One region of the Photobacterium sp. GB-210 genome, then DNA from elsewhere that is predicted to be linked to it. Evidence: predicted binding sites of a transcription regulator. Region 1 holds the regulator's gene; each other region holds the start of a gene.
What was found. Region 1 encodes CRP, which controls carbon source genes, mostly activating them, when cyclic AMP is high. Its sites were predicted from a motif close to TGTGANNNNNNTCACA; they were not measured.
Positions count from the first base shown of each region.

Region 2: a site for CRP is predicted at 4,389-4,404, ahead of C9J38_RS06210 (NupC/NupG family nucleoside CNT transporter). Genes of this name have one in related genera too.
Region 3: a site for CRP is predicted at 3,576-3,591, ahead of udp (uridine phosphorylase). Genes of this name have one in related genera too.
Region 4: a site for CRP is predicted at 3,625-3,640, ahead of ectA (diaminobutyrate acetyltransferase). Genes of this name have one in related genera too.

Region 1 covers NZ_PYNU01000010.1:96,184-102,215, forward strand. The annotation lists gene astD (succinylglutamate-semialdehyde dehydrogenase) at 1-421, shown strand, start outside; gene C9J38_RS13235 (DUF1338 domain-containing protein) at 466-1,254, shown strand; gene C9J38_RS13240 (hypothetical protein) at 1,308-1,490, opposite strand; gene crp (cAMP-activated global transcriptional regulator CRP) at 1,681-2,313, opposite strand; gene C9J38_RS13250 (OsmC family protein) at 2,693-3,097, shown strand; gene C9J38_RS13255 (phosphoribulokinase) at 3,167-4,036, opposite strand; gene C9J38_RS13260 (YheU family protein) at 4,218-4,433, opposite strand; gene C9J38_RS13265 (hydrolase) at 4,494-5,465, opposite strand; gene C9J38_RS13270 (PLP-dependent aminotransferase family protein) at 5,478-6,032, opposite strand, start outside.
Region 2 covers NZ_PYNU01000002.1:585,688-591,719, forward strand. The annotation lists gene C9J38_RS06195 (alkaline phosphatase) at 1-257, shown strand, start outside; gene budA (acetolactate decarboxylase) at 490-1,209, opposite strand; gene alsS (acetolactate synthase AlsS) at 1,222-2,886, opposite strand; gene C9J38_RS06210 (NupC/NupG family nucleoside CNT transporter) at 3,129-4,319, opposite strand; gene C9J38_RS06215 (lytic transglycosylase F) at 4,995-6,032, opposite strand, start outside.
Region 3 covers NZ_PYNU01000002.1:430,198-436,229, reverse strand. The annotation lists gene C9J38_RS05600 (hypothetical protein) at 1-425, opposite strand, end outside; gene C9J38_RS05595 (hypothetical protein) at 539-793, opposite strand; gene C9J38_RS05590 (hypothetical protein) at 896-1,759, opposite strand; gene C9J38_RS05585 (hypothetical protein) at 2,042-2,521, shown strand; gene udp (uridine phosphorylase) at 2,649-3,416, opposite strand; gene C9J38_RS05575 (zinc/cadmium/mercury/lead-transporting ATPase) at 3,819-6,032, opposite strand, start outside.
Region 4 covers NZ_PYNU01000009.1:95,248-101,279, forward strand. The annotation lists gene C9J38_RS12580 (beta-ketoacyl-[acyl-carrier-protein] synthase family protein) at 1-312, shown strand, start outside; gene C9J38_RS12585 (hotdog family protein) at 305-781, shown strand; gene C9J38_RS12590 (3-ketoacyl-ACP reductase FabG2) at 778-1,503, shown strand; gene C9J38_RS12595 (beta-ketoacyl-ACP synthase) at 1,500-2,726, shown strand; gene C9J38_RS12600 (STAS/SEC14 domain-containing protein) at 2,821-3,186, opposite strand; gene ectA (diaminobutyrate acetyltransferase) at 3,739-4,296, shown strand; gene ectB (diaminobutyrate--2-oxoglutarate transaminase) at 4,307-5,572, shown strand; gene C9J38_RS12615 (ectoine synthase) at 5,587-5,973, shown strand.

The sequences.
Region 1 (6,032 bases):
GGTAGAGGCAAAGCGCGGACAGGGAGCGGTGGTTACACCTGGGATCGTTGATGTTACGAATATCGAAAATTTACCCGATGAAGAATACTTTGGCCCATTATTGCAGGTAGTGCGTTATCAAGATCTTGCTCAAGCCGTGTGTCTTGCGAACGACACCCGTTATGGCTTATCAGCCGGGCTTGTATCAACCGATGATAGTGAATGGCAATATTTTATTGATCATATTCGCGCGGGGATTGTAAATCGTAATCGCCAGTTAACGGGAGCGAGTGGAGATGCACCGTTTGGTGGCCCAGGAGCATCTGGTAATTTACGCCCAAGTGCTTACTACGCTGCTGATTATTGTGCTTACCCAATGGCATCAATGGAAGGTGAGGCAACATGCTTACCTGAGCAGTTATCTCCGGGTATTTCACTCTGAGACTAATAGGTTCACTGTATTACTTACAGTAAGGATTGTGCAGCATGGAACAATTATTTACCGCGTTATGGCAAGATTATACTCAGCGATTATGCCCTTCAGCGCTGAATATTCGGCAATTACTTACCGAAGATGCGCCACTTAGAAATGATCATATTGCGTTGCGTACCTTTGCACTACCTAAATGTGGTTTAGCAAGATTAGCGGCTCCATTTATTGCGGTAGGTTATAAACCCAAAGGTCGATATCATTTCAAAGCGAAAAAGTTATATGCAGAGCACTTTGAACATCCCGATCCCGCTGCGCCTAAAGTATTTATTAGTGAACTGCAATTAGGATTATGTTCAACAGAGTTACAAACAGAAGTACGTCAGCTTGTCGATCAAGTTGATGATGCTTATTTTGCTGATCCTGCTTTTCTTTCTCAAGGTAAACCATGGCAATTAAGCCGTGATAGTTATCAGTTTTTAAATGCAGAAAGTGAATATGCAGGGTGGGTGGCAGCGCATGGTTTTGGTGCTAATCATTTTACTGTTGATATTAATCAGCTTGAGCAATTTAATGAAATTTCTGAAGTGAACCATTTTCTCGAATCAAGTGGTTTTGACATTAATCAGGCGGGAGGTGCGGTAAAAGGCGATCCTACTGTGATGTTAGAGCAATCAGCAACCATGGCTGATAAAGTCATGGTCACGTTTTCTGATGGTGAGATGTTGGTCTCTGGCGGATTTTATGAGTTTGCTAAACGTTATTTACAGCCAGATGGTGAGATTTATACCGGGTTTGTAGAAGCTTCGGCAGATAAGATCTTTGAAAGTACTTATAACTCTTGAACAGTGTAAACAATGCAATAAAAAGCAGCCAATCGGCTGCTTTTTTAAATCTGTTAATTATCGAGGGGCGATCCCCAAATACCACTGTCTTCAACAGGACAGCGACGTAAACCTGTTTGCTGTTCTAAATAACAACGACGGTCACTAAAGCCTGTCATCTCAATAGTTGTAGGTTGAGGAGCGATAGCGCCAGGTACAGTGGTGTAGCTATTCGGGGCAAAACGTTCAATATCCATATAAAAACCAAAAAAAGATGAAGTCCATTCATTGCTTGAATTTAGCATTTAATTTGAGCAATACAAGTTAATTAATGGCATTAATGACACACTTTTTAAAGGTATTTATGGGGGGGGATTATTAATCAATAAGAAATAAAAAAGCCGCAACAGTGTGCGGCTTTTTTCGTACGGTTAAAGACGTTAAAAATTAACGCGTACCGTAAACAACAATCGTCTTACCGTGAGCAGAGATTAGGTTCTGCTCTTCAAGCATTTTCAGAATACGACCCACTGTTTCACGAGAACAGCCAACAATTTGACCGATTTCTTGACGAGTGATCTTAATCTGCATGCCATCAGGGTGCGTCATTGCATCTGGTTGTTTTGCAAGATTTAGCAATGTCTGTGCGATACGACCTGTAACGTCTAAGAATGCCAAATCACCTACTTTCTGGCTTGTCACTTGTAGGCGACTTGCCATTTGAGCAGATAAGCGCATCAGAATATCAGGGTTAACCTGAATTAACTGACGGAATTTTTTGAATGAAATTTCTGCTACTTCACAAGGACTTTTCGCACGAACCCAAGCAGTACGCTCTTGATCTTCTTCGAATAAGCCAAGCTCACCAATAAAGTCACCTTGGTTTAGGTAAGAAAGGATCATTTCCTTACCTTCTTCATCCTTGATTAGTACAGCAACAGAACCCTTCACAATGTAGTACAACGTTTCTGCTTTCTCACCTGCGTGGATCAGCGTACTTTTCGATGGGTACTTGTGAATATGACAATGGGAAAGAAACCACTCTAAAGTTGGATCTGTTTGCGGTTTACCTGGAACCATATTACTAACTTCCTCTGCATTTGTTGCCCAACAGCATTGGTTTCTTTTCTAACTTTTATCACGAGAAAAAAAACTGCCTACTGATAGGGTATCCATTCAGCCGCTGGGCTGCAAGCTAACTTGAATAAGTTAGAGTGTATCCTTTTTCTGCGCCTTTTTCTTGATATTGATCTAGTAGATTCGTTCATTTCATATGGATAACTGTGCACAGGATCACAATGCGGCGAGATAATTTTAAGTGGTGCGATAAGTAAAGATTATTACGACGATTTTTAGAGAGGGAAAAAGTTGTTATTAAGGCGGAGAATTAGGATTTACATTCATTATTTAATCAATAAGACTAGAGACAATTATTGGGCGTTTGAATAAGGATTAAGCGATGCAGTCCCGAGTAAAATGGGTAGAAGATATGACTTTTTTAGGTCAATCTAGCTCCGGTCATAGTGTAGTCATGGATGGTAATGGAGGGGATAAAGCTCCAAGTCCAATGGAATTGGTATTAATGGCGGCGGGAGGGTGTAGCTCAGTAGATGTTGTCAGTGGTTTACAATCCCAAGCGCAAAATATTGTGGGTTGTGAGGTTCTTATTTCAGCTGAGCGTCGAGAGCAAGCGCCACGTTTATTTACCGCAGCCAATTTGCATTTTATTGTTTCAGGTTTTGATTTAAATGAAACCTTAGTGGCTAACACCATTGCTGATTCTTTAGAGAAATATTGCTCTGTATGCTTGATGATTGGTGAAAAGGTTAAGTTGACTCATTCGTATGAAATCATCACTGCTTAATAATGATTGAGATGAAAAAGGTTGGTGTTTGTGCCAACCTTTTTTCTATTTATTTTCGTTTGTGCAAACTTAACTGATTTTCCCTGTATTAATCAGTTTCTCGATAAGGGGGCGCATGATCAATTCCATTGCAAAACTCATTTTTCCACCAGGGACGACAAGCGTGTTATGACGTGACATAAATGAGCCTTGGATCATGGAAAGTAAATACGGAAAATCGACATTATTTAAACCGCGAAATCGGATCACAACAAAGCTTTCATCTAAGCTTGGGATCCCTTTGGCACTCACCGGGTTTGAGGTATCAACGGTTGGTACACGTTGAAAGTTGATATGTGTGCGTGAAAATTGCGGAGTTAAATAATTTAAGTAATCGTCCATGGAGCGAACGATTGACTCCATCACCGCTTCGCGAGAGTGCCCTCGATCTCTCGTGTCACGAACAATTTTTTGGATCCACTCCAAGTTTACAATGGGTACCATGCCAATAAGAAGATCAACATGCTGTGCGACATGGATCTCGCCATCGACAACCCCACCATGTAAGCCTTCATAAAAGAGTAAATCAGTGTTTTCTGCTAACTGTTGCCACGGAGTAAACGTTCCGGGCATTTGGTTGTAGGGTACGGCTTCGTCAAATGTGTGTAGATAACGGCGAAAGCGGCCAGTGCCATCTTCACCATATTGTTTGAAAAATTGCTCTAATTGGGCAAAGTCATTGGCTTCTGAGCCAAAATAGCTGATATGTCGACCTTGCTCTTTAGCTTTGCGGATCTCAGTGTCCATTTCAGGGCGGGTATAGCGATGGAAGCTATCGCCTTCTAGCCATGCCGCATTAATGTTCATCATATTGAACATCTTTCGGAATGCTTCAGAAGTCGTCGTGGTTCCTGCTCCTGATGAACCAGTAACTGCAATAATAGGATGTTTTGCAGACATGACTAACCTTGTCGTTGTTGATTATCGAAAGATAAATGAGAAAGCAGGCAATAATAAAATTACCTGATCAGGCAACAATGCTACTACAAGTTAACAGGGATGTCGGGATTGAAAAGTGAAACTGCTAGCGGAGGCAAGTTTTGAGTCGTAACTCTCTGGGCACGACTCACATTAATAAAACTTATTGCAACTGATTGCGTAATTTTATGTCGACAGATTCATGCAATTCAGAAAATACAATCACAGCATCACCGGATTTCAGTTGCTGCATCACGTAATTCACTTTGTTTTCTAAGCTCATTTCAACTTCACCGTAATCAGTGCCTTCACGTAGCACAAATTGTTCAATCAGGTTAGTCAGTGTTTCTGGGGCGATATCTTGCCAAGGAATGATCATTTTATGTCTCGTCGACTGCGTTACTGATACGCGCAGTATATGATAAAAATATCACTAGCCCTATTGAGGAGTGGTGAGTTTGGTTTTAAACCATGTTGGAACGCTGTGTTCGAGCCAAAACGTCGGTTTAAAAATAGAACCACTAACGAACCCAACATGGCCACCTTTTTCATATAAGTTGTAGTCGATATTACTCGGCAATGGTTGTGATGGGATCACCGATTCGGTCATGAACGGATCGTCTTTGGCATGGATAATCCGCAGTGGTGTACTGATCAAGTTGAGCTGTTGAAGGCCACTACAACGTTGATAATAATCGTCAGCATCAATAAAACCATGGAGAGGGGCGGTAATGTGCTGATCAAATTGCCATACCGTATTTATCGCAGCTAATTGCTGGTGGGTGATAGGCATTTTATCTTGATGAAGTGTTATTCGTTTTGCCATTGTGCGCTTCATCGAGTTGAGTAGATATTGCTGATAGATCTTAGAAAAACCTTGTTGAATACGTGTCGAGCATGAGGCTAAATTTAATGGGGGAGACACCGCTTGAGCGGCAACGAGATCACTGTCGTCACCATATTTTGCCAGGTAGTTAATCAGCATGTTGCCGCCGAGGGATACTCCCACTGCGATAAAAGGCCGTAGGGGGAATTGCTCACGTAACCATGTAATGAAAAAGCGTGCATCACTGACTTCACCTGAGTGATAACCTCTAGGTTGACGGTTTAGCTCACCGCTGCAGCCTCTAAAATGCATCATAACCCCAAGCCAACCTTGTTGTTTTGCAGCATATAATAGTCCATTGGCATACGGGCTATGGAAGCTGCCTTCTAAACCATGGAATAGGATCATTAATGGTTTGCTATCGTTTGTAGGAGCTTCTGTCCAAGCGAGATCAAGAAAGTCATCATCAGGCGTGGTCAGTCGTTGCGTCACAGGTGTGAATAGTGGCTGGCGACGAACAAATCGCGGTAATAAGGTTTGAATGTGTGGATTTTGTAACCCTGATGCTGGCGTAAATTGAGACATGAATATCCTCTGTTACAGCGAAAAATGGGATAAAGGGGGGTGGCGTAATAACTCGGCAATGGTTTTTAAGCCAAAGATCAATTGCTGTTGGTTTAGCGGTGAGCTAATGGCGAGCCGTACTGCTGGTTGAATATGATTACCTCTAGGAGTAAATAATTCTGCTGATTTAACTATGACCCCACGGGCTGTTGTTGCCGCCATAAAATCACTTAAGCGCCAGTCTTCTGGTAATTGCAGCCAAACATGAAAACTATAAGTCTGAGTTGTAATGGCAAACTCACCAAGGTATTGCTGTACCAATAATTGCCGTTGTTGTATTTCAGTACGAACGGTCGTTAATACCCGATCGGCATCACCTTGAACAATTAATTCACAAGCGATAGCAGAGAGCAGTGGGCTGATCATTAAGCTGTGGTTATAGAGTGCTGCACTTAGATGTTGCTGCCACTGTTTCGGCACTTGGATGTAACCTAAGCGAAGTCCAGGTGCGAGGCATTTTGATAACCCTCCAATATGGATTACATGTTCAGGTGCTAGGTTGATTAAAGGTGGTGGCGGTGAGGGCGG
Region 2 (6,032 bases), on a different contig from region 1:
CAAGCTCGGTGACCTCTCCCGGATTAGAAAAATATTTAGGGTTAGATTTACAAACTATTGGGCAGATGGAATTTATCCTACCTCAATTAGTTTCAGATCTTCAATGGGTTAATTTAAAACAACGTGGTTTTATTCGTTTAGATCTTGATCATCAGCAAGTGTTTTCAACGTGGCACTTTGTTTCGACGGTAAAAGAGAAAGAGTACCAAGTAGAAACTCAGAAGCTGGTGACCCAAAATGGATTAATGGTCAGCTAAACCTATTTATAATTAACAATGAATAACCTGATGAATTGCCGTTTGGTGAATGAGTTAGGATTTTTATTTGCTATTAATAAGAAAGAAATTACCGTTTCATTACCGAGTGATCCTACACAAACTGGTATTCGATCTGAGTGATCTTAGGTGGTACGAAAAGTAGCAGATAAAAGAAAAGGAGCGTTAATAAACGCTCCTTTTGTCATTAAGAAATGCCTAATCTTTTCAATATTTATTTCTCAGTTACATGGATCGCAGTTTGCAGATCTTCAGGGTGAAGATCTGCGCGATCAAATTCTTGTGAGGCGGGCATACGAAGGTGGAAATCTTTAAATATTTCAACTTCAACATTACCTTCTGTGAGAATAAAGTCACTCACATGACCACCTTGAGTACGATCATCACTAATAAAGTGAAAGTGGAACCCCGGCACATTAATACCAATCATATAGTCTGGTATTTTAAAACCAATCATCACACCTGAAACATGCGTCATTTCAGCAATAGGTTGATGTTTAACAACTTCAACCATAGGTGGATATGGACGGTGCTGAGCCGGCACTGTACGTGTTTTAACATACGAGAACTTACCTGTTAAACGGATGGCATTAATCGCGTTGTGAGCGAGTAGATCTTGCTCTAAGCACGTTTCAAATTCTTTTTTACTTAGTTCAATTAAACTCAGTTTTGCTTTTGGCTCAAAGTTAACAACCGAAGCAAATGGTGTGGTGATATCGTGATCAACAAGATGAACATCGCCTGTGCTTGTAAGTTGGTAAACGTCATCACCCATTACAATCATTTCACCGTCAAGATCGTTAAAGGTACCAATGCCAAAGTTACCATGATCTAATAACTGACCAATTGTGAAATCACCTTGATATAAGCCTGCAATTAATGCACTCATCATTGAGGTTTGGTAGAACGTTTTGTTATGTGTTTCGGCACTCATGTGATGCTCCTATTAATCTTGTTGGCATGGATGAAGTTGATCAAGTAGGCGACTGTTATCGCTATAATCAACATTGACGTTAACCAATACTGGGCCACTTAAGCTCATAGCTTTTCGCATAACAGGCTCAATATCATCGGCAGTATTGATCGCTAAACCATGTGCGCCGAAACTTTCTGCATACTTAACAATATCAGGACCTATAAAGCTGACAGCACTCTCTCGACCATACTTTTTAAGCTGTTGAATCTTAACCATGTCATAACTGTGATCAGTCCAAACAAAGTGAACGATATTACATTTATGACGCACGGCCGTGGCTAATTCCATTGATGAGAATAGGAAGCCACCATCACCAGACATGGAAATGACTTTTTCATTAGGGTGAAGAAGGGAAGCTGCAATTGCCCAAGGTAAAGCGACGCCCAATGTTTGTTGACCATTACTGAACAATAAACGACGAGGTTCAAAGCTGTGGAAGTAACGTGCCATCCAAATATAGATAGAGCCTACATCACAACATACAGTGGTGTCGTCACTGACAAAGCGACGTAAATCATGAACAAAACGAAGTGGGTGAACGCCGTTTGATGAGGTTTTATTTATCCCCATTTGCATAATATGTTGTAAATCGTGGCGTAATAATTGGATTTGTTGGTTACTTTCTAAGGATTCTCGCTTATCTAATTCAGAAGCAATAGACGTAACAGACACCGCTAAGTCACCCACAACTTCACAAACAGGGTTATAGCTAATTTCTAAATCTGCTTGTTGATAACCAATATGAATAATTGGGGTATTTGCATCTTTATTCCAAAGAATCGGATCGTATTCAATGGGGCTATAACCAATGGTGATGATTAAGTCTGCGCTGTTTAACGCAATATCACCGGGTTGGTTTTTAAATAAGCCCACTCGACCTAAAAAGCAGTTGTATAAATCATGAGAAATAACCCCAGCTGCGGCAAACGTATTCACAACGGCAATTGGTGTTTGTTTGAGTAGTTGGCGAATGGCATCAGTAACAAAAGGCTGGCTTGCATCCATACCCAGTAATAACACCGGATTTTTTGCAGCATTAATGCGATCAGCAGCCTGACGAATAGCTTGCGGGTGTGCACCACCGAACAAAATTGGATTAGGCTGTTGTACTGGTTGGTAAGGAATACGATTAGTTAGAATATCTTGCGGTAGACTAACAAAGCTAGCACCTTGGGTAGGTTGCTCTGCAATACGAAAAGCTTTATGTACAACATCAGATACCGAGCCGCTATCCATCACTTCTGCTGAAAATTTGGTGATAGGAGTAAACAGTGAACGGGTATCCATGGATTGGTGAGTATTGTGAGAATACATCGAAAGCGGTACAGCACCTGCAAGTGCAACCACAGGATCACCTTCACTGTTCGCTGTTGCAACGCCTGTGACAAGGTTTGATGCGCCCGGGCCAGAGGTCGCTAAACAAATGCCTGCTTTACCCGTTAAACGCCCTGTTGCTGCTGCCATAAACGCTGCATTTTGTTCATGATGACAAATAATGATTTCAGGTCCGTTATCACAAACAGCATCGAAAACAGCATCCACCTTTGCACCTGGAATACCAAAAATGTGTGGAATGTTATGTGCATTTAAAGTTTCAACAACCAGTTCAGCACCAGAGACGGTTTTATCCGACATATAAGCCTCAAAATTATATTTATTAAGTTAATAGGCTCAGGACATTGTTCGTGAATTCGAATTTTATGTGATGAGTGGCACAATTCTATACATTCATCATACAAATCAAATAACTGAAAATGAAAGTTAAATTCTCAATTTACAGATAAATAAGGGGAGGGGGAATTTACGATGTAATAAAAATGCCAGCCTTCATATTAGAAAAGACCGGCATTTTAAGGGAGGAATGGCAATGACAACGATTAAATCATGATGCCTGCAATTAACGCTGATAGAAAACTAACGAGCGTTGAACCGTAAAGCAAACGTAAACCAAAACGTGCCACCATATTACCTTTTTCTTCGTTCACCCCTTTTACAGCACCAGCAATAATACCGATAGAGCTAAAGTTAGCGAATGACACAAGGAAGATAGAAACAATACCTACGGTGTGCGGTGTTAATTCACTTACTTGTTTTTGTAGTGACAGCATTGCTACAAATTCGTTAGCAACAAGCTTGGTTGCCATAATACTACCTGCTTGTAGGGCTTCATGAGCAGGGATACCCATGATCCATGCAAATGGATAGAAAGCGTAGCCAATAACATCTTGGAAGCTAATACCGAATGCAGCATCAAAGCCGGCATTAATCATTGAAATTAGCGCGATAAAACCAATCAGCATTGCCGCTACAATAACCGCGACTTTAAAACCAGTAAGAATATATTCTCCTAACATTTCAAAGAACGTCAGTTTCTCACCACTTTCAGCCGCCATCATCTCATCAATATTCATCTCTGCTTCGTGGTCATATGGGTTAATGATAGAGAGAATAATGAAGGTACTAAACATGTTTAGAAACAAGGCAGCCACGACGTATTTAGGATCGATTAGCTTCATGTAAGAACCGACAATAGACATCGATACGGTTGACATGGCTGTTGCCGCTAACGTGTACATGCGACGCTCAGACATTCTACCGAGAATATCTTTATAGGTGATGAAGTTTTCAGATTGACCGACCATTAAGGCACTAATAGCGTTAAAGGATTCAAGTTTACCCATGCCATTAACTTTTGATAATAAATATCCAAGGCCTTTTATGACATATGGCAAAACTTTGATGTGCTGAAGAATACCAATCAGTGCTGAAATGAATACGATTGGCATTAGAACACTTAAGAAGAAGTTAAAGCCATCATTGTTAGATAGGTTACCAAAGACGAAATTTGTCCCTTCTGCGGCAAAATTGAGTAATCCATTAAATCCATCAGCAAACTCTTTAACGATCCCTGTACCCATTGAGGAGTTAAGCAAGAAGTAGGCTAATCCCATTTCAATAAGCAGTAGCTGAATAATATATCTGTACTTGATGTTTTTACGGTTATTACTTGCAACAAGTGCTAGGGCTGCGATAACGATTAACCCTAAAACGAAATGTAGATAGACCATGTTTGGTTGCTCTCAGTGTGATTCTTATCAAGATATATACTTATGTTTAAATATTTCTTTCTCTCTAAAAGTGACTTAAGTCTCACTTTTGGGTCGCGTAATTTTCTGTCACTATTACGTGCTTAGATGAATTACGATTGCGGCAAACGATTGCAGTTCGAAAGAGCCCTGTCATTACTGGGTTGTCGTTATACGCTCATATAACTGTATCATCAACATGCCAAATGAGCATAACTGTGAACTGAATCTCACCTGTAATATGATTGAAAAATACTTTTTAGTGGTTTTGGAATATCGCAGTAGTCCAATCGGTAAAAACACGATGATTAAATAGGCAATTGTAGTCTCTGTGTATATCAAATGTTATTTTTTATTATGTTTAATAAATATGGAAAATAATATTTTAGATAAATAAATTTCAGAATTTTTTAAATATGATTCAATGCTGCACTTAATATTCATTTGTCTTACAAAATGAAATATTATATTCGTGATAATTTAGTGGAATAGAAACGATGAAAAAATCCTCTAAAAATCGTAAGCTATGGTACTTCCATCGACACGATCAGCGTAATGAAACAAGATTGAATAAAAGCTTAAAGGCTAAATAATGCATGTATGGCTAACTTACGTTGATCGTCTAAACGAAAGGCGGCTCAACGTAAGTAAGTATACTTATTCAAGAATGGTAGGGACATTAAACCGGTAAGGTGGAACAAAAGGTCGGACACCTTTCTGGCGGTATTTTTTTAAACGCATTAATTGTTTATAGACAATGTAATAACGATTTATATTTGTAACGTAGACAACAGGTTGTTTGCCTATATATCTCCTGGTAATAATTTCAACATTATTAAACCATATATCAGGGTTATAGCCTTTTTCCTTTGCATAACGTCGCATTTTTCTAATATTGCCAGGTCCTGCATTATAAGAGGCGAGTGTCATATACATTCTATTATCATAGGTTAGACTGCTATCATCTAAGTAATTATTTTGGATATAGCGCATATACTTTATACCCGCATGAACATTATTACTTGCTATATAAATGTTAGGAATATTTATATATCGATCTCTTGCTGTACTTGGTAGTACTTGCATGATGCCAACGGCACCTTTATTGGAGACTTTATGCTGATTAAGCCCTGATTCTTGGAAACCCTGAGCCATCATCATTAAATAATCAAAATCATATTCCGTAGAATATTTAAAAAACAGATCAGAAAGTTTTTCCATTTTATCCATATTACTATGGTTCAATAGGTTTGTTATCCAGCCTTGATTATTTAAATACTTGTTATAAATAACATTTCCTAATAATGACCCTGATTTTATTTGTTCAATATACCTATTAACTAATTTCATTAATTTAGGGCTATCTTTTCTCATTGCCCAGGCTATTTCACCGTTTTTCCTTAAAACGAAAGCAGAATTCATGCGTAATTTTGGTAATATCTTGTTCCATATTTTCATCTTATGATCATCTAAAACGGTCATATTCATCAACCCGAGATTAACCATTTCCAACAACTCATAATCTTGCAGTGTTTCTTCTAAAAAATGGATCTTCATTGGCGCTAGGCGTTGGAGTAATAGACGATTATTGACTTCAAGTAGGCTTTGATAGTAGCTCGAACTTTTTCTTACCCAGATATCTTGATCGCTGAGTTGCTCTATTTTTGTAATTTCAGGTGAATCAATATTATTAAT
Region 3 (6,032 bases), on a different contig from region 1:
TCATTAATGTTTAATTGCATTAGTTTATCTGCTTGATTATCAGCTAATAACACCATGATATCACTATCACTTGCACCCGAAGGAACCTTAACAGCTTCAACATTCCAACCCTGTTTTTGTAAGCCATGTAAAATTCGATGCTCAAGAAAATCTGCTAATGTTTTTTCTTTATCGCCTTCTTCAGTCGCTAAAACTTGAGATACATGCCAATCCACGGGAATCCCAAAAGTCGCATGAGCTACACCAACAAAATCTTCTGGCTTGCCTTCTTTTACTCGCTCACGTTGGTCATTGACAGAAATTAATACTTTCTTCGTAACGTTATAGTTAGTATCTGGCGCTTGTTCATGTAAGGGAATAGGACTTACACAGCCAGTAATAAAGAACGTTACCAATAATAACAAAAAGTGCTTCATTTTAATCATGTCAACTTCCATCCTTAGATTTACAAGCAAAATAGAGCAAGCAAGTTAACATAGAGAAAAAAATATTTAAGTGATAATTATCATAACAGTAACAACTTTACTACGTCGTATTTTCAACTCAATTGATGATACCAACGGTAAGTACGTCGCAGTGTAAACATGGTTAACGCTAAATAATATGCCGCTAACACAATGGCAGGTAATGCATCACGATCGGACACACTGATGATGGAATACCCACAGTACACCACAATAATGGCAGGAATAATCAAGGCAGGTTTTACTGAAGAATAAAGATTAGTAGCCAGTAACACCACATGCGCTACCACCAAAATCAGTGGTAACGTAATCATTAAAAACCACAACATAATCAATCCCTTTCTTTAATCCGTAAGCATTACATCATAGCTCTGAACAAGATTTGCGCCAATACATTGTGGTTGGGGAATGTGTAAGTAAAAGCAATGAAGCTACACCACTGCCCCCCATAAATTATCTAATTTCGCTAATGGTTGATGACTCTGTGCCGATAATTCCACATAACTGTGTACCAGCTTAATTTTGTGCTCATTAAAGTCATGTCCCCAAATATTTGGATCTGATAAGTCAAAATGTTGGGGTATTACCTTTTTTAGTCCTGACTCGGGTTTGCGATCATTAAGCTCTAACTGAATAAGCGATTGTTGTGCCGCTTGTTGCGCTAATTTTTTATGGCCCAGTTTATCGAGTAAAGATATTGCATGGGCATGAGTAATACCATGAAGTTTATCGCCAGCGAAAAAATGCTCATCATTATTATGGTAAATATCTTGTGTACTTCGCTCAACGGCAATAACACAATGTTGCTGAATATCTATCTCACCTTTATTTAATAAACTGGATGGCTGATATTGACGATAATCAGCTAAACCGTAATAACGTCCCCAATTATCATCCATACAATTAACAATTAGCTTAGCGATATTCGAAACCATACGCTGAGTAACAACAACGTTATTATTAGCGACAGCATTTAAAAATAATGCACCATATATGATCCCATGACCTGAATGACATAATTGCTGCGCGTTAAGTGCTATAGCATTTACAACTTCACTATAATCGGTTGTTTCAGGGCTATTGGATAATGGATTCATTAAATGCTGATTATCATCGGTAAACTGCACTAACATTGCTTGTAAACTCTTTTTAGATACATTGTTGAGTGCTCCGCCATTAAGTAATGCATCACCTGCCAATAATGCCGCCCCCGTATGCCCTTGAAACCATGCGGTACTGTCAACTTCCACCACATTGGCTAACGCTAACATCCCTTTATCAATAAACTGTTCCATTGTTTTCTCCTTGCTTTAATTTCTGTAATTTCGTCACCAACGAGATTGATATAATGCAAGGATAAAACCTCAAGTTATATTGAGGTCAAACGAATATTTAATACTACCGAATCAATCCAGATAACACGATAAAAGCGAACGATTACAAGGTTACCTGAAATAACAAGTAGTTAAACAATCTAAATACTGTTCTGAAATTCATCGCATTAACATTATCTTACAGAAACCTACAACATCCCTTTAGAGAATAATGTATTGTCCACGAAACAATTTGGAGGATAAATGAAATTAAAATTTGCACCTGTATTATTTGGCTTATTTGCCAGTCTGTCTGCCCAGGCCTCAGAGCCACAAGCCTTTATTGGTGTCGGTATCAATGACGGTGTCAGTAGTATCAATAATCGTTGGGAATTTAATCCAAGTGTAAGGATCGGTGCTAACTTTAACGATTATCATAGACTATACAGCTACCTGGAATTTCAAAAGGATGCATACAATTTTGTCGCTTCTTATGATTACTTTATACCGCTAACTAATAGTAAGAATTGGCGTTTCTTTATTGGAGCCAGCTCAGGAATACAAATTGCAGAATCGAGCAAAGATGATCTTATTTTAGGCGCGCAAACAGGGATTAATTATCGAATCAATAAGAACTTTAATACTGAATTGGGGTACAGAGTTCATGATACAAGAAGTGTTTGGAAAGAGCGTAATATGTCGCAACTTGATACTGTTTATATTTCTCTAGACTTTGCCGTTTAATCTAAAAATAATTTACTGGTCATGTCATAACCCTTTTTATTTAAACCTTTTTATTCATGACCTTTTAGACAAATAAAAAGCCGCTCCTAAGAGCGGCTTTCTAATATAAACATTTAAGACTTAAATCTTATTCAGCCAGCATTTTACGTGCCGCTTCTACCACGATCTTAATTGATTTCGCTTCAGTTTCTTTTAGCGTTGCGTGATCAGGGATCTCTTTTTGTGTACGGTTAATAATAACACCTGCGACACAACCTGCACGTAAACCAGAGCTTGCACACATGGTTAATAGTGTTGCTGACTCCATTTCAAAGTTAAGCACGCCCATTTCTTGCCACTCTTTCATTGAGCCTTGGAAACGACGAACTACGCGACCTGAGAATGTGTCGTAACGCTCTTGACCTGGGTAGAATGTATCACTTGATGCTGTTACACCCGTGTGTACTACAGCATGCTCATCATCACATGCTTGCTTCATTGCCGTTGCAACACCAAAATCAGCAACAGCTGGGAATTCCATAGGGGCGAAGTGCAGACTTGCACCATCTAAACGCACTGAGCCTGTCGTTACAATCATATCGCCTGGGTTAATGTTAGGCTGAATTGCGCCTGTTGTACCTACACGTAGGAAAGTGGTTACACCTAACTGTGCTAATTCTTCAACAGCAATAGAGGTTGATGGACCACCGATACCCGTTGAACACACAACCACTGATTTACCGTCTAATTTAGCGCGAAATACAGTGTACTCACGAGAGCTTGCTAAAAACTCAGGGTTATCCATTAAGTTTGCAATTTTCTCAACACGTGCTGGATCACCGGGAATAATCGCTAATTCTGCACCATTAAGATCAGCTTTATTAACACCTAAGTGGAAGACTTTATTATCAGACATAATGTTACCCTTTAATTTAAACAGCTCTGTTGTAGGTTCAGAGTGATTCTTATGAGTTATTACTATTTTAATCAATTTTTTGATAGAAAGAGTCAAACATACTGCAACATGCTCTATCAAAAACATGTGGTAACAATAACCAATGATTCAATTACTTTTAGTGAGCATGGTCACACCAATAAAAAGCAATTGAAAAATATGTTACATAAAAGTCTGATATTAATCACGCGAAAACGATATCTTATTGCCGGAATCACAAAAATTCGTTTTCTCGCGCATGTACTCTTTACTCTGTTTACCTGCCTTATAGCGAAAAAAAACGGCATGATAAACAATACATCATTGTTCGTATCATGCCGTTTAGACTAATCACTAATCACTAATGCTCAGAGCGATTAGTTTTTACTTTTCGCTTTGCGGTTTAAAGCGTAATAAACGTAATGCATTCAGTGTTACTAACGCTGTTGCGCCACTGTCTGCAAGTACTGCAACCCAAAGCCCTGTAAAACCAAATAAGGTTGTAACAAGGAACACCGCTTTTAAACCTAATGCTAAGCTGATGTTTTGACGAATATTACTCAATGTCGCACGAGACAATTCAATCATCACTGGCAATTCTGAAACTCGGTTATGGGTAATTGCTGCATCGGCAGTTTCTAATGCTACATCTGTACCACCGCCCATCGCCACACCAATTGTTGCTGTTTTCATTGCTGGTGCATCGTTAATACCATCACCCACCATGGCAACAGAATGTAGCTCACTTAACTTGCGTACTTCTGTCACTTTATCTTCAGGTAATAGCCCTGCACGAAAATCAATATTAATTTCTTTAGCAATCGCAGCTGCTGCTCGTGGGTTATCACCCGTCAGCATCACTGAGTTCACGCCAATGCTTTTCAGCTTAGTGATCGCTTCTAAAGCATCACTGCGTAAATTATCACGCCATGCAACTAAACCCACCGCTTGCTGATTACGAACGGCAACCACCAGCGTTTTCCCTTCGCTTTCTAGATCTAACGCTTGCTGTTGCTGGTTATCCGTTAGCACAATGTGCTCTGGTAGGCGATCGGCAGCACATAACATAAAGTTATCGCCTTCGGTAACACCTTGAATACCGCGGCCAGCTAGTGCTTCACGATTTTCTGCTTCAACAACAGATAATGATTTTTCTCGAGCAAGGTTAACCACAGCCGTTGCTAGTGGGTGTAACGAACCGGATTCAACAGCGGCTGCTTGACGTAATAATTGATCGGGATTGTTATCCCAGCTAATTAAATCCGTCACGACAGGTTTACCTTCCGTTAGCGTACCTGTTTTATCAAACGCGACAGTTTCAACATGACCAAGCTGTTCTAATGCTGCACCACCTTTGATTAATGCACCGCGACGCGCTGCTGCCGCTAAACCTGAAGTGATCGCTGCTGGCGTTGAAATAACAAGTGCACAAGGACAGGCAATAAGTAATAGTGCTAGACCTTTATAAATCCACTCATCCCATGATTGACCAAATACAAGCGGCGGAATAATGATAACAAGTGTTGCTAATAGCATCATTGCTGGAGTGTACCAGCGGCTGAATTTATCAATAAAACGTTCGAGCGGTGCTTTACGTGATTCTGCATCTTCAATGAGATGAAGAATACGGTCGATCGCATTTTCACCTTGCGCAGAGACAATCGTTAATCGAACAACTTTGTCTGATGCCATGCTACCAGCCATGACTTTCTGGCCCGGTGTTCTTTCAACAGGCACAGATTCCCCTGTTAGTGCGCTTTCATCAAAACTCGCAACCACATCTAAAACTTGGCCGTCAGCAGGTAAACGCTCGCCGGGTACAACTTCAATCACATCACCAGGTTTTAATTCGCTTGCTGGAACTTTTTTCTTCTCACCGTTTGGCAGCACAACATTGGCATCTTCAGGCACCAAGTCCATTAACGCTTTTACACCACTTCGTGCACGTGATGCGGCATACCCTTCTAATTGCTCACCAATTAAAAACAGTAAAATCACCATTGCCGCTTCTGCGGTTTCCCCTAAGTACAATGCACCAATAGCCGCAATACTCATTAGGGTTTCAATCGAGAATGGTGAACCTGATTTACCTAAGCTAATGGCTTTTTTCACAATCGGTACTAAGCCAACAATTGTGGTTAAAGTAAATGCCGCTAAACCCCATGAATGTGACACTTTATCAATTAAGAAAGAGGCAATCATCATTGCCGCAATCACAAGGACTTCTAAGTGTTCTTGAATAAATGATTTTTTTGGTAACGCTTCAGCCGCAGCAGCATTAGAAACTAAGGTAAAACCCGTTGCCTGTGCTTTATCTTCAATCTGTTTTTTTAATTTATTGTTATCAGCTTGCTGATTGGCTTGCATGTTGACGATGAGCTTTTCCGTCGCAAACATCACTTTTGCCGTTTCAACTTCAGCAAGACTTGAAATTGATTTTTCCAATTTAGCCGCGCAGCTTGGACAATCCATGCCAATCACTTTCCAGCTAAATGTTTGACCATGAGCCGATTGTGCTAAAGACGCTTCAATCGCTTGATCTTGTTCTTTTGATGAGGTTGACGTTGAACAACAACTTTTTACTGAAGATGAATGACT
Region 4 (6,032 bases), on a different contig from region 1:
CCGTTAAATGATGCAATGGAAGCAAAAGCGATTGCACGCGTTTTTGGCAATCAAGTCCCTGTAAGTTCAACCAAACCATTAACAGGACACACGCTAGGTGCCGCTAGCGCAGTTGAAGCGGCCATTTGCTGGCATTTACTGCGTTACGACTTACCGCTACCAACACAAATTAATGATGGTGCTGTCGCAGACGATCTGCCAATCCAATTAGCACCAGCAGATACGGCATTCACTAAACCTGTCATGTTAAGTAACTCATTTGCATTTGGTGGTAACAACATCAGCCTTATTATTGGACGTACCGATGACTAATTGCCCTCCATTACATCAACTTTTACCCCATGAAGCACCGATGATCCTTGTTGATGATCTGATCGATGTGGGCGAAAAACATATTCATTGTCGTGTCGCGATCAGTCGCCATTGCCTCTACTTTGATTCAGAAACACAGTCGATCCCCGCTTATGTTGGGATCGAGTTTATGGCGCAAACCGTCGCAGGTTGGTCTGGTTTCCACGCATGGAAAAAAGGTGAAGATGCCCCCATTGGTTTTCTGCTAGGTTGCCGTCGCTACCACAGTGAATGTAGTGCATTTCAAGAACACGAAATTTTAGACATTCATGCCGAACAAATTATGGAAAATAACGGTATGGCTGTTTTTGACTGCAAAATCATTTGTCATCAGCAAATCGTCGCAAGCAGTCAACTCAATGCCTTTGTTCCCTCAAAATCACAATTAGAACAAATGCAACTAGATAACAATAATAGGAAAAACGCATGACTCAACACGTACTCGTAACAGGTGCCAGTAAGGGGATCGGTCGCGCAATTGCTATACAGCTCGCTAAAGATGGTTTCACTATCGCCGTTCACTACATGAGTGATAAACCAGGCGCAGAAGCAACATTAGCCTCAATTACTGACGCTGGCGGCCATGGTCGCCTTATTCAATTTGATATCAGTGATCGTCAGCAATGCCGCGAGCAGCTTGAAGCCGATATCGCCGAGCATGGTACTTATTACGGTGTCGTCAGTAACGCAGGGATCACCCGAGATACCGCCTTCCCTGCGATGACAGAACAAGAATGGGATGGCGTGATCCACACGAACCTTGATAGCTTCTACAACGTGTTACACCCTTGTGTAATGCCTATGGTGCAAAAGCGTAAAGGCGGCCGTATTGTAACCTTAGCATCGGTTTCAGGGATCACCGGTAACCGAGGGCAAACCAATTACAGTGCCGCAAAAGCGGGGGTGATTGGCGCAACTAAGTCATTAGCGCTAGAGCTTGCTAAGCGTAAAATTACAGTTAACTGTGTCGCGCCCGGCCTGATTGATACCGGTATGGTCGATGAGCACGTAAAAGAACACGCACTCCCACAAGTGCCTCTTCGTCGTATGGGAGAGCCTGAAGAAGTAGCAGGACTGGTGAGTTACTTAATGTCTGATATTGCAGGCTATGTGACTCGCCAAGTGATTTCGGTAAACGGAGGTTTAGTATGAGTCGTCGCGTTGTTGTCACTGGTATGTCGGGTGTAACAGCCTTTGGTAACGATTGGGAACATATCGAACCTAAACTTCGTGCTTGTGAAAACGCCACTATTTATATGCAAGATTATGAGCTTTATGACGGCTTAAATACCAAACTTGCAGCTCCTATTGAAAATTTTACATTACCGAAGCATTACACCCGTAAAAAAATCCGTTCAATGGGGCGTGTTTCTAAACTATCAACACTGGCGACTGAAAATGCACTGACTCAAGCTGGGTTACTGAACAATGAGGTACTGACAAACGGTCAAACGGGTATTGCCTATGGCTCATCAACCGGTAGTACGCCTGCAATCAGTGCATTTGGTGTAATGCTAAATGAAAAAAGTACCCGTGCTATCACCGCGACAACTTATGTTCAAATGATGCCACATACAACAGCTGTCAATGTCGGCTTATTTTTTGAATTACGTGGCCGTGTTATTCCCACAAGTAGTGCATGTACTTCAGGAAGCCAAGCGATTGGTTACGCCTATGAAGCGATTAAACACGGTTATCAAACCGTGATGGTTGCAGGTGGCGCAGAAGAGCTTTGCCCAACAGAATCGGCGGTATTTGATACCCTGTTTGCAACGAGCCTTAAAAACGATGAACCAAAATCAACACCACGACCTTATGATACGGATCGTGATGGCTTGGTAATTGGTGAAGGTGCTGGCACATTAGTGTTAGAAGAATACGAGCATGCCGTTGCACGTGGCGCTAAGATCTATGCCGAAGTGGTAGGATTTGCGAGTAACTGTGATGCCGCCCATGTAACACAGCCACAAAAAGAAACCATGCAGCTTTGTATGGAGATGGCACTGCAACAGGCAAATTTATCGCCAAGTGAAATTAGTTACATTTCAGCACATGGTACTGCAACCGAAAAAGGTGATATTGCAGAAAGCCAAGCAACAGCGAGTATCTTTGGCAACAACACTCCAATTAGCTCTCTGAAAAGCTATTTAGGCCATACCCTTGGGGCCTGTGGTGCGATTGAAGCGTGGCTAAGTTTAGAAATGATGCATGGCGGCTGGTTCAGCCCAACGCTTAACCTTGAGAACGTTGATCCTGAATGTGGTGATTTAGACTACATTCGTGGCGAAGGTCGCAACCTTGATTGCCAATATATTATGAGCAACAACTTTGCGTTTGGCGGGATTAACACTTCCATTATCTTTAAGCGAATGTAACTTAAGATACTCTAACGATACCGTATCTATACCATTATAAATAACCATGCTTGAACATTTTATCACTTCTCAAGCATGGTTAATTTCAATCGTATTATTGCTGTTTTAAAAACGTAATTGCCTGATCTTTTTCTTCTGGCAGGAAGAATTTAATGTCTATTTTACGAAACAGCTTATCTTCCACTTTTACGATTTTTTCTATCCATTTTTTCTCTGCAACAACAGCCACTTTTGCTACATGTGATATTCCCGCATGAAACAAATAGCGCACTTCTTCTAGCAATGCTGAAAATTCAATCCCATCAAAATTGTCAATCTGCTCAAAGATAACAACTTTACCGTGTAATTCTGTCTTCGCCTGAGCATCAAACAAAATACGTTTCATATCATCTTCAGTCACTTTGCCATCAATTGAAAAAGCCACGGCATTATCAATATCTAAGTTAATCATAGTTAACATTATAAGTTTCCTTAATCCATCAAGAAATGATGAAAATACTATGCGCTTTTTAAATGAAAACGACAGTAATTAAAGAGCATAATTAAGGGAAATGAAATTTCAGAAAGATCGTATATTCAAGAGAACGATAAACGTTAAATAGAATAGTAAATATTCAATAAATACCTGAAGGTATATATATATATCAATATAAATGCACTCACAGCGACATATAAATATCAACATCATAAGTATAATCACTATTTATTATTTATATCCCCATCAGTAAATAACGACACAAACTGTCACACCATGCCGAGCTTAGTTACAGCAGAATAATAGAAAACAAGATGCATAATATTACTTTTAAGTCTTTAAAACGGTTCTTCGTGAATACTTTAACAACCAAAACAATTTAGAGCTCTAATCACTTAACTTTCATTTATGTACATTAATAAACGAGATCTTGCTCAAATAAATTACGATTATTCAACTTTTATTCAGATAATTATCATCCTGATAGGTAATAATACCCACTAAATTATTTAGAGCTCAAAGGAATAGACTCTTAATATGGACATATCAACACCTTCGGTAATGACTTCCGATACAGGTGAAGACCAGATACAAAAGTGGACTTTTTCAACACCAACAGCTCATGATGGCGATGACGTTTTTACGTTGATCGCAAACAGTCCCCCTCTCGATACCAATTCATCTTATTGTAATTTTCTTCAAACAACTCACTTTAGTAATACGTGTGTTATAGCAAAAGATGATGGTGGTGAAATAGCAGGTTTTATCTCTGGTTACCCAAAACCTAATCAGCCAAATACTTTATTTATATGGCAAGTTGCCGTTGCTCCTCAATTTCGAGGAAAAGGGCTCGCCTTTACCATGTTAGATAACCTGTTAAGTCGAGACTCTCTAAATAATATTACCGCTATAGAAACAACCATTACGGAAGAGAATAATGCTTCGTGGGCGTTATTTAATAAACTTGATGCACGTAATGGTAACAATGGCGAAGTCAGTACATTTTTAGACAAGAATATACATTTTAAAGGCAAGCACGATACGGAATTGTTGTATCGCATCCCTTTAATTCAAATTAAACAGAAAGGATTATAACGGCCATATCATGGATATTTTTAAGAAGCAGGAATCTAAAGTTCGTTCTTACTCAAACAGTTTTCCCGTCGTTTTTACTAAAGCAAAAGGGAGTTGGCTTGAAACCGAACAAGGAGATCGTTACTTAGATTTTCTAGCTGGTGCTGGATCACTGAACTACGGCCATAATAACCCTACTTTAAAACAGGCTTTGCTCGACTATATCGAACAAGATGGGATCACTCATGGTTTAGATATGCACTCGACAGCAAAGGCTAATTTCCTTGAAGCATTAGAACGCAATATTTTAGCTCCTCGCCAACTTAATTACGTTACTCAATTTACCGGCCCAACGGGTACTAACGCTGTAGAAGCGGCACTAAAACTTGCGCGTAAAGTGAAAAAACGTAGCTCTATTGTGGCTTTCACCAATGGTTTTCATGGTTGTACAGCTGGAGCGCTAGCTGCAACAGGCAATCAACATCACCGTCAAGGTGCAGGGACAAGTTTAAACAATGTTACTCGTATTCCATTTGAAGGTTATGCGGACATTGATGGCCTTAAATTGTTTGAAACTATGCTAGCGGATAATTCAGCAGGTATGGACAAGCCAGCCGCTGTCTTGATTGAAACAGTACAGGGCGAAGGCGGCTTAAACGTTGCGTCTAACCAGTGGTTACAACGATTAGAAAAAGTCTGTAAACAAAATGATATTTTATTGATTGTTGATGATATTCAAGCAGGCTGTGGCCGTACTGGTACCTTCTTTAGCTTTGAGCCGTCAGGTATTAAACCAGATATGGTTACCCTATCTAAATCAATTGGTGGTTACGGCTTACCAATGGCAATCGTGCTATTCAAACCAGAGCTCGATATTTGGAACCCAGGTGAGCATAACGGCACATTCCGTGGCAACAATCACGCATTCATTACAGCAACGAAAGCACTCGAAACCTATTGGGCTGATGACCAACTAGAAAAGCACGTTGCAACATGCTCAAACATTATTGCTAACGTCATTGATAAATGCCTACACGACCATCCTGATATGTTTGTGCAAAGAAAGGGTCGAGGCATGATGATTGGTATTGAGTGTAATAATGGCGATCTGTCTAGCCAAATCACCAAAACCTGTTTTGAAAATGGATTAGTGATTGAAACCGCGGGTCCTAATGATGAAGTCGTGAAGTTCTTTAGCCCACTCACCATTACAACGGCAGAGCTTGAGCAAGGCTTAGCGATTTTTGAAAATGCGGTTGAGCACGTTGTTGCTAAAAACTTTAGAAAAGCATCGTAATTTAAGGACGAAAAATGATTGTTAGAACATTAGATGAATGTCGAGACAGTGAACGCCGTGTAGCTTCTGAAACTTGGGAAAGTGTTCGTATGCTGCTTAAAGATGACAAGATGGGGTTTTCTTTTCACATCACGACAATCTTTGAGAACACTGAAACCCATATTCATTATCAAAATCACTTAGAGTCTGTTTACTGCATGAGTGGTGAAGGTGAAATTGAAGTTGTTGGGGGCGAAACTTACCCAATTAAACCAGGTACACTATACATTCTTGATAAACACGATGAGCATTATTTACGTGCTTATAAAGACAAAGAAATGGTGATGGCTTGTGTGTTTAATCCGCCAATCACAGGCAAAGAAACACATGATGAAAACGGTGTTTATCCACTCGTTGACTAAAACATTACGTGTATAGCCAGCGCACTTTCAGCGAAAAAAAATCCCTGTATAGCAAAGCT